3 linked regions of the Anaerobacillus alkaliphilus genome follow. The protein of the gene in region 2 interacts with the protein of the main gene of each other region in a pairwise test. Links are inferred from orthologs where the notes say so. Each region holds a gene or a part of one and is shown on either strand. Other genes may lie near its edges. The genes, in order: obgE, rplL and DS745_RS19525.

Region 1 (2,988 bases), on a different replicon or contig from region 2:
TAGCTTTTGGTTATGAATTAAATAATCTAACGTGAGATTGACCGAGCCTTCAATAGCATTTTCAATCGGAACTACTGCAAACTCTACAAGTCCTTTTGCAACACCATCCATACAATCAGGAATTGAAGAAAAGGGAACACGTTTATCATTAGGAAACACAGCTTTTGCAGCAACTTCAGTAAAGGTTCCTTTCGGGCCTAAATAAGCAATTTTGTTCATCCTGTTCTCCTTCCTGGTCCTAACCTAAGCACCTGATCCAATTAACTCTACTTTCTCCACTGCATCAAGATGTTGAATTTGTTTAACCAACTGATCAATCCCAATACTCATTGAAGCTGTTTCAATGGATAACGTGATGGTTGCACGACCTTGAAGCGGAATTGTTTGATTGATCGTTAATACGTTCGAACCCGCTTCAGCAACAACTGACAGTAAGCGTGATAGTGTCCCAGAACGGTCTTCAAGATGTATTGAAAGAGTAATGATCTTCTCCTTCACCATTGTATGAAAAGGGAAAATCCCATCCTTATATTTATAAAAAGCACTTCTACTTAAATCCACTGCTTGAACAGCTTCATTTATTTTTTTCACTTTTCCACTATCTAGTAGGGCTTTTGCCTCTAACGTCTTTTGCATAGCTTCCGGCAAAATATCAGCCCTTACCAAATAGTATTCATCACTACTATTTTTCGACAATGACAACACCACCTGAAATTTCCTATTACTACATTATAAATTTGCAAGACTATTTTGACAACTATTCAATTATGAATTATGAACATTATTTTAGTGCTTTAATGTAAGTATTTTAAATTCTCCAATTCAAAATTCATAATTAGTAATTAAAAAGCTACCTTTGAAGGTAGCTTTTTTAGAATTATTCAATGAATTCAAACTCAAACTTCATAATTCGGACAAGGTCTCCGTCTTTTGCACCGCGTTCACGAAGTGCTTCATCAACACCCATCCCGCGCATTTGACGAGCAAATCTACGTACTGACTCATCTCGGCTAAAATCAGTCATTTTAAATAACTTCTCTAATGCATCACCAGAAAGAACATATGCACCATCATCATCCCTACTAATTTTAAATGGAGCCTCGGCTCTTTCATGACGATAAACAATTCTACTTTCTTCTTCTTCTGGTTCAGTAAGCGGAAATTCACCAGTAACATCCACTTTATCAGCAATAGCTAGAATTAGTTCTCTCAAACCTTGTTTCGTAAGAGCTGAAATTGGGAATATTGGAATATCTTCTCCTAGCTGCTCTTTAAATAACGTTAAGTTTTCCTCTGAACTTGGCATGTCCATTTTATTTGCAACGATAATTTCTGGACGTTCAGTTAAACGAAGATTATATTCTTTCAATTCTTGTTTAATCTTTACGTAATCATCATAAGGATCGCGACCTTCTAGGCCAGACATATCAATAACGTGCACAATTACTTTTGTCCGCTCAATATGTCTTAGGAACTGATGCCCTAATCCGACTCCTAAATGAGCACCCTCGATTAATCCCGGTAAGTCCGCCATAACAAAGCTTCGGCCTTCTTCAACTTCCACCATACCTAAATTAGGTTTTATTGTAGTAAAGTGGTACTCTGCAATTTTTGGTCTTGCTGCCGAAACAACCGATAGTAATGTTGATTTCCCAACACTTGGGAAGCCAACAAGGCCAACATCAGCAAGAAGCTTTAATTCTAACGTGATATTTCTCTCTTGACCTGGTTCACCATTCTCAGCTATTTCTGGTGCTGGGTTTGTTGGAGTTGCAAAGCGACTGTTTCCCCGACCTCCACGGCCACCTTTTGCAATTACGGCCCTTTGTCCATGTTTCACTAGGTCAGCAATCGTTATCTTCGTTTCTTCATCAATCACTGTCGTCCCTGGAGGCACTTTTATAACAAAATCACTAGCATTTTTGCCGTGTTGACTTTTGGATCTTCCATGCTCGCCACGGTCACCCTTGAAATGGCGTTGATAGCGGAAGTCCATTAATGTTCTTAAACCTTCCTCTACCTCAAAGACAACATTTGCTCCACTTCCACCGTCCCCACCAGCGGGACCACCATCAGGAATATACTTTTCACGACGGAATGCAACCATTCCATTACCACCGTCGCCACCTTTAACATACACTGTAACCTTATCTACAAACATCTTTTCACCTCAAAATTATCATTATCCAGTTAGCTTAGCCTGTTAGACTAACTGAATTGTTATATAAAACTCTTCTTTATTAATATAAGATTCCACTAATTGCAACTGTTCATTCCAATTCTGCTCGTTTCCAAGAAATTTATTTATTTTTTCCACTTCTTGTAAACTCCCATGGAAATCAAATGTAAAGCGGGGAAGTTCCTCTTCCATTAACTCAACTGTTAATTGTAGGTGATTTTCTCCATACCGCTCACAGCTTTCGTTTAAGTGATTTGAAAATTCCATGAACCATTGTAATAGCCTTTCATCATATGATTGAAGATCGACACAATCACCAATAACCTCAAACTCTAATTGAAAGTGATTTTTGTTTACCCAGTTGAAAACTAATAGATCACTTGCAAATTTAGGCATATTTAAATTCGAAAGCTTACTTTCATTTTGTGTTTGATTTACAATCTCTTGTATAATTTCCTCGACTCGATCATATTTCTTCAAAGTAAGATTTCCTTTGATCAACTGTATGACATTAAGCCAATCATGCCTAGAATGTCGAAGTATTTGTAAGATATTTCGATCCTCTTTCATATCCAACACCTATTTCCACTAGATTTAGTTTTGCCTGTATTAACAAAACCCTTTCTACCTTCCAAACAAACTTCCTATAAAAAGAATGCCTTGTTAGACAACAAAGCATAATAAACAAGAGTAGAAAATTATTCAACCCAGAATTAACTGCTACCAAGATATTCCGGTCTATGCGCTACACTATATGTTATCATAAAAATAGTAATAAACAATCGAATTCATTGTTTTTTACCAACATT
Region 2 (2,992 bases):
GCGGTGTCGTCCATACTGAACTAGTTGACCTGTCAACTGATTCACCCCTTAAATCTAGCGTTTTAGTTTCGATCTTTTTAGCCAAAACTTTATTTTGACTAATCTTTTGGCCTAGCTGTTAACTAAGCATATATTAGAAAACTCGGTTGCACTTAGCAGTAGTTCAGGTAGCTTTTTCAAACTAGGAGATCAAAACTGTTATATACAAACCTAAGTTTTGCTGATAACATAAAAAATAAATATCTTATAAAGAAAAAGAAAAAGGGTTTTTCACTTAAAAAAACCACATTCATAAAGGCCTTTTTCGAAAGTAAGCACAAGTACCAACCCATGGTTCTAGGCTAAACAAATTAAAAAAGACCAATTTGTTTCAAACACATTTCTTTCTCTAAGTTGTAGTCAAACTATGTACCTATGTGTCCAAGGCAATTACCTAAAATAGCATATTAATGGTAGGATTGATTATATTAGTCTGCCCAAAAAATGGATATTTAAACAGTAAAAATATGATTGACTTTTGAGAAAAAATGAGTTTAAAACGATATTCATACGCATTAAATAACACTAACACAAATGAATTTTTAAGTCAATTGTTTTTTTGCGCGAATAATATAATAACCTTTTGACTTTTTTTGTATTTGAACTTCTCCAAATAACTCTTCTAATTTTTCAATAGCAGAAGGAGCACCTTGCTTCTTTTGAATAACAATCCACAACTCCCCCATATTTTCTAAATGATCATAAGCCTCTTCAAATAATTGATGAATAACCTTTTTTCCAGCTCTAATAGGAGGATTAGATAGGATCGAAGCAAAGCTTTTTCCTTCAAGCGCATTTAGTAGATTGCTTTTTTTAATGGAAACGTTCGTGATATCGTTAAGCTTCGCATTAAGTTCGGATAATTCTAATGCTCTTTCGTTCATATCAACCATTACTAGATTTCTATCTTGTCCTTCCTTAGCCAAAGTTAATCCAATTGGACCATAACCACAACCCACATCTAAAATGTCTCCCTCTATCGATGGGTACTGATATACTTCTAGTAACAAGCGAGTACCAAAATCTACTTCTTTCTTTGAAAATACTCCCGCATCAGATGTAAACACCATTTTAATTCCCCGTAACTCAGAGTCCCATTTTTTACGAGAACTTTCAACCGTCGGTTTTTCTGAATAATAGTGATTCGACACGTTTTATCACACCTTTACTTTATTCACCAAGATTCATTATGTTTATTCTCTTGCTGATCTATACTTTTAGCATCTTACTTTTTATATAAATTAAAAAAACTCGCATAAATGCGAGTTTTTTCATTAAATTACTTAACGTCTACAGCAGCGCCAGCTTCTTCAAGCTTAGCTTTCATAGCGTCAGCGTCTTCTTTAGATACGCCTTCTTTAAGTGGAGCTGGAGCACCATCAACTAATGCTTTAGCTTCTTTTAATCCTAATCCAGTTAACTCACGAACAACTTTGATAACGTTGATTTTAGAAGCACCAGCAGATGTAAGGATTACATCAAACTCAGTTTGCTCAGCTTCAGCAGCAGCAGCACCGCCACCAACCATAGCTACAGGAGCAGCTGCAGTTACGCCAAACTCTTCTTCGATTGCTTTTACAAGGTCATTTAATTCTAAAACAGTCATTTCTTTGATTGCTTCTAAGATTTGCTCTTTACTCATTTTATATTTCCTCCTAGTTATAAGTTAAATTTAATTTTATCGGGCTATTAAGCACCTTGGTCTTCTTTTTGTTCAGCAACAGCTTTTGTAACCAATGCAAAGTTACGCATTGGAGCTTGAAGAACGCTAAGCAACATAGAAAGTAAACCTTCTCTTGAAGGAAGTTCAGCAAGTGCTTTAACTTCTTCTAATGAAGCAAATCGACCTTCGATAATACCTGCTTTAATTTCTAATGCATCGTTCTTTTTCGCGAAGTCATTAAGGATTTTAGCAGGAGCAATTACGTCTTCGTTACTGAAAGCAATAGCCGTCGGTCCTACTAAAACTGAGTCAAGGTCAGTTAACTCAACTTCTGCAGTTGCACGACGTGTCATAGAGTTTTTATATACTTTAAACTCAACATTCGCTTCACGAAGTTGCTTACGTAATTCAGTTACCTGAGCAACATTTAAACCACGGTAGTCAACAACTACTGTTGCTTTGCTGTCACGAAGCTTCGTTGCGATCTCAGAAACTAATACTTGTTTTTGTCCGAATTGTTGTTTTTGTTCACGTACGCTCATATTTACACCTCCTATGATTATTAGAAAATCTTAAGGCATGCCCAAGGTCTTCTATTCACTATCTGTTCGATAGTAGTAAAACCATACCGTTTTTTTGAGGTGATCCTTATAGGAAAAGCCTCCATGCAGACACACGGAGGCTTTTGTTATATTGATTAGATCAACATTTAACAAACCTCGGTAGGAAATTAAGCGTTAGACGCACCTACTGTCTACGGTATGAATTATTCAATTCACAATGGCTAGTATATCTTGTATTAAAGCCTGAGTCAACTGGAACTATTTAGTAGCAGATGAAACGTTAACTTTAATTCCAGGTCCCATTGTTGAAGCTACTGCGATATTTTTCATGTAAGTTCCCTTAGCAGCTGCAGGTTTAACTTTAACTAAAGTTTCAACTACAGTTGATAAGTTTTCAACTAACTTGTTTGTATCGAAAGAAACTTTTCCGATTGGTGCGTGGATGTTTCCAGCTTTATCAACACGGTACTCGATTTTACCAGCTTTGATTTCATTAACAGCTCTTTCAACTTCGAAAGTAACAGTTCCTGTTTTAGGGTTCGGCATTAAACCTTTAGGTCCTAATACACGTCCAAGTTTACCAACTTGACCCATCATGTCAGGAGTCGCTACTACTACATCAAAGTCAAACCAACCTTGAGCGATTTTGTTGATGTAGTCCTCATCACCAACATAGTCAGCTCCAGCTGCTTCTGCTTCTTTTGCTTTTTCGCCTTTAGCGAATACT
Region 3 (4,101 bases), on a different replicon or contig from region 2:
TGCAACCATATTGCCTTTCATTGTGTACTCATATACATTGCTAACATCATCAAATATTTCCTTACAAGGCTCTGCAACTCCTGGCGAATATGCCAAACTTAAATCATAAGCATTACGTACTGGAATTTTAGATATTGTCTCTAACTTCCCCTTATTAATACGATGCATATGTAAAGCTTCTTCCCTTAATGTTGCCATAAAACCTTCACTCTCCCCTTACTAATTTAGAACCAGGTATTAAAGTGGTCAGACCACTCTCCCTTATTCATTATAACAGATGATGACATTCTGTACATACCCTTACGATTTTAGAACCACATTTCCTTTTCCAAGCATTTCATTAAGAGCTTCTATACATTGATTTGACGCTGTAATTCGAAATTCATCAGACAATTGAACTGTTTGCTTCCGCTCTTCATAATAAAGAATTACTTTACTATTGCCAGGAAACATTTTTAACGTACTTTTTAACTGAACAAGCTTAGTTTGGTTAGCATGATTTTGATCTATTTTTAAGTACAATATACCTTCCTTAATTTGACTCCTAGAAAGGTTTTTTACATCTAAAACCTTAGAGATAATTACTTGCGTTCGTTCGTTGGATACCTCTAGTTTTCCTTCTAAGAAAACTAACTGCCCAATCTTCATTAAAGCAAAGAATTCTCGGTATTGTTTTGGGAAGACGGTCAATTCTAGTTCACCACTCTCATCGCTAAACTTTAAGAATGCCATCTGTTCCCCTTTTTTGGTTTTAACGACTCGAATGGTCTCTAAAAGTCCAGCAAGACGTACAATTCCTTCGCCTTTGGCTAGAGCATCCGCAACCAAGATCCGATTATGAGAATTAGCAACTTCAGAATAGTCCTCAATTGGATGACTAGATAGATAAAAACCTAATGCCTCTTTTTCATAATGAAGTTTTTCAGAATCTTTAAATGGTGGAACTTGTATTCCTTCAGGCACCTTAACTTCTTCATAAAAAAGTTGCGATTGTCTATCCTCTGTTTGTTGCCTCACCTGTTCTCCAAACTCTAAAGCATAATCCAACGTAGCTAAAAGACTTGCTCGATGTTGACCAAAATCATCAAAACTTCCAGCTGCTACTAGTGACTCCAAGGTTCTTCGATTTATATACCTTGTGCTCACTCTAGCACAAAAATTAAAGATATTTTTATAATATCCCCCTTTTTGACGTTCTCGAACAATCTCCTCAATTGCTCTAATACCGACATTTTTTATTGCAGCAAGACCAAATTCTATGTCATTTGAACTACCAATTATAAAACCTGCGCTACATTTATTAATAGAAGGCGTAAGAACAATGATACCCTTCTTCTTGGCATCAATAATATATTGGTTTATTTTTTCAGGTTGTCCAATCGCACTTGTTAATAGTGCAGTGAAAAAAGCGGAAGGATAGTTGGCTTTTAGATAAGCCAATTGATATGATATAACACTATAGGCAACCGAATGACTTCTGTTAAAACCATAATTAGCAAAACGGACAATCAAATCGTAAACATCATTACTAATCTTCTGATCATAGCCCCGCTTTAAACATCCTTGTACAAATCTGTTTCTCTGTTCTTCCAATGTTTCTAATTTCTTCTTACTAACTGCTCTCCTTAAGATATCAGCCTCACCGAGAGAAAAACCAGCTAATTTAGAAGCAATTTGCATAATTTGCTCTTGATAAATAATAACCCCATACGTTTTTTCTAATATCGGCTTTAAGTCTGGGTGAGTATAATTAACTTGGCGTTTATTATGTTTTCCCGCTATGAAAAGCGGAATGTTTTCCATTGGACCTGGCCTATACAAAGCGTTAACAGCCACAATATCTTCAAATTCAGTTGGTTTTAAATTAGATAGCACTCGTCTCATCCCCGGAGATTCTAGCTGAAAAACACCTGTTGTATCACCAACTCCTAATAATTGGAACGTATTTTGATCGTCAAAAGGGATACTTTCCAAGTTAATCTTTTTTCCTTCCATTTGATAGATATGAGAAACAATTTCTTCTAGGAATGATAGGTTTCTTAAACCAAGAAAGTCCATCTTTAATAGACCTATCTCCTCTAAAATTGTCATAGGATATTGTGTTAACAAAACTTCGTAATGGCCTTTTTGTACTGGCACCTTATCAGTTAAAGGGTCCTTACTTATGACGATACCCGCTGCATGAGTAGAAGCATGCCTAGGAATACCTTCAACCCTTTTTGCTAAGTGGAACCAATCGGTTATTACATCACTCTCTTGAATAAGTTTCTGCAAGCTAGGTGTCTCTTTAACAGCCTCATCAATCGTCAAATTTGGTCTTGAAGAAATCTGTTTAGCAACACTATCAATTTGCTTTAAAGGGATTCCAAGGACTTTCCCAATGTCTCTAAGTGCTGCCTTTGCTGCTAGTGTCCCAAATGTGATAATCTGCGCAACATGATTTTTACCATATTTTTGAAAAACATACTCGATAACTTCTTCCCGTCTTGTATCTGGGAAATCAATATCAATATCTGGCATTGTTATACGTTCAGGGTTGAGGAAACGTTCAAAAAGCAAATCATATTTAATTGGATCTACATTGGTAATATGTAAGACATACGCAACTAATGACCCTGCAGCAGAACCTCTTCCTGGTCCTGTAATCATCCCTTTTTCGTGTGCAAATTTCATAAAATCCCACACTATTAGAAAATAATCATTGAACTGCATTTGATCTATAATTTTAAGTTCAAATAGTAAACGCTCTTGTATTTCATCTGTAAGTAGTTTATAACGTGTTAGTAGTCCTTCTTGGCACAACTTAAATAAATATTCTTTTGAATTCACTCCTGCTGGCAGCGGAAACTTCGGTAAAGCATGTTCTCCAAAGTTCAATATTAGATTACACTTATCTGCAATTTTTTTTGTATTTAGGAGCGCTTCAGGAATTTGAGAAAATAGTTGTTCCATTTCCTGTTTAGATTTTAAGTAGTACTCATTTGTATGGAATTCCGTTTTTATTTCCTCTAATGTTGTACCTTGTTCTATCGCCAATAAGCACCTTTGCGCAAGCGCATCTTCTTTCCTTATATACACGACTTGGTTGGTAACTACCAAGTTCATTTGATATTCTCTTGAGAGCTTTACGATTTTTAAATTTAATTCTTTTTCAGTGGCCATACCATGATCATGAATTCCGATGTAAAAGTCGTCTCCAAAATGCGTTTGATATTCTTTTATTGTTAGAAGTGCAAGCTCACTCTTACCTTCCAAAACTAGCTGTTGAATCTCACCTTTGGAGGGAGAACTGATTGCAATTAGGTCTTTACAATATGAAAATAAATGATGTTTTTCAACTTGCTTCTTTTGGTTAGAACCAAGGACCTGAGAAATGCTAGATAGTTTCATTAAGTTTTGATATCCTACCTGTGATTTTGCTAGAAGGATGATCCATGTTTCGTCCTTATTTTTGGTTGTTATACATAGTTCAAGACCAATAATGGGTTTAATTCCCACCTGTTTACAAGCCTTATAAAAAGGAATTACTCCATACAGTACACTTTGGTCAGTGATAGCAATCTCAGAAAATTGCAATTCCTTCGCACGAGCTACAAGCGCCTCAATTTTCGCAGAACTTCTTAATAAGCTATATTCAGTATTGACATGAAGATGAACAAACTCCACGTTCTTTCCCCCTTTTCGAATGGCAGATGCAAAAATTAGACCATTCAACATTCAATCAAAATCACTCGAAACAGAACGTACGATCTTTTTCTTTCATTATATTACTACCAATAGTGAACTACAAATTAGAACTTTTATTTATATCATGAAACCCATAAAAAAAACTCTTTACAAGTATATATAATAACTTTGTCCCATAAGTATTAGTAAAGATAATTAAGAATGAAAATTCCACTTTTTGAAAGGAACTTATCCCTATTAATTTTTTGATCAGATTTTCATTTTACATTCTACATTCAATAAAGGAGAGGCTTTCAGATGGATAAAGAATTTATTGCAACACTGATCATGGATTTTTTTGTCGCCTTTGGTGTGGTAATTGGAGGGGCGATTGTTGGTGGAATAGGTGCATTCTTAATCGGAAAGCCACCGTTG

What was found.
Region 1: the proteins of rplL (region 2) and obgE interact in binary tests that used the Escherichia coli proteins (3 or more experiments, as listed by UniProt). The link is inferred for Anaerobacillus alkaliphilus from one-to-one orthologs.
Region 3: the proteins of rplL (region 2) and DS745_RS19525 interact in binary tests that used the Escherichia coli proteins (3 or more experiments, as listed by UniProt). The link is inferred for Anaerobacillus alkaliphilus from one-to-one orthologs.

The regions. Positions count from the first base shown.
Region 1 is NZ_QOUX01000042.1:128,051-131,038, reverse strand. What follows is about bases 20-2,849. They hold obgE (GTPase ObgE), read right to left. Parts: upstream 2,162-2,849; coding sequence 878-2,161; downstream 20-877. Other genes in these bases: DS745_RS13515 (Spo0B C-terminal domain-containing protein), read right to left, coding at 2,204-2,749; DS745_RS13525 (ACT domain-containing protein), read right to left, coding at 244-696; pheA (prephenate dehydratase), read right to left, coding at 20-219. Also shown: more of pheA, read right to left, coding at 1-19. UniProt on the Escherichia coli protein: An essential GTPase which binds GTP, GDP and possibly (p)ppGpp with moderate affinity, with high nucleotide exchange rates and a fairly low GTP hydrolysis rate.
Region 2 is NZ_QOUX01000019.1:14,398-17,389, reverse strand. The notes cover bases 1-2,834. They hold rplL (50S ribosomal protein L7/L12), read right to left. Parts: upstream 1,682-2,834; coding sequence 1,319-1,681; downstream 1-1,318. Other genes in these bases: rplA (50S ribosomal protein L1), read right to left, coding at 2,524-2,834; rplJ (50S ribosomal protein L10), read right to left, coding at 1,729-2,244; DS745_RS04465 (class I SAM-dependent methyltransferase), read right to left, coding at 582-1,190; rpoB (DNA-directed RNA polymerase subunit beta), read right to left, coding at 1-36. Outside these bases: more of rplA, read right to left, coding at 2,835-2,992. UniProt on the Escherichia coli protein: The binding site for several of the GTPase factors involved in protein synthesis (IF-2, EF-Tu, EF-G and RF3). Is thus essential for accurate translation.
Region 3 is NZ_QOUX01000046.1:888,989-893,089, forward strand. What follows is about bases 101-4,043. They hold DS745_RS19525 (DNA polymerase III subunit alpha), read right to left. Parts: upstream 3,667-4,043; coding sequence 301-3,666; downstream 101-300. Other genes in these bases: ystJ (NADP-dependent malic enzyme), read right to left, coding at 101-198; ytrH (sporulation membrane protein YtrH), read left to right, coding at 3,985-4,043. Outside these bases: more of ystJ, read right to left, coding at 1-100; more of ytrH, read left to right, coding at 4,044-4,101. UniProt on the Escherichia coli protein: DNA polymerase III is a complex, multichain enzyme responsible for most of the replicative synthesis in bacteria. This DNA polymerase also exhibits 3' to 5' exonuclease activity. The alpha chain is the DNA polymerase catalytic subunit.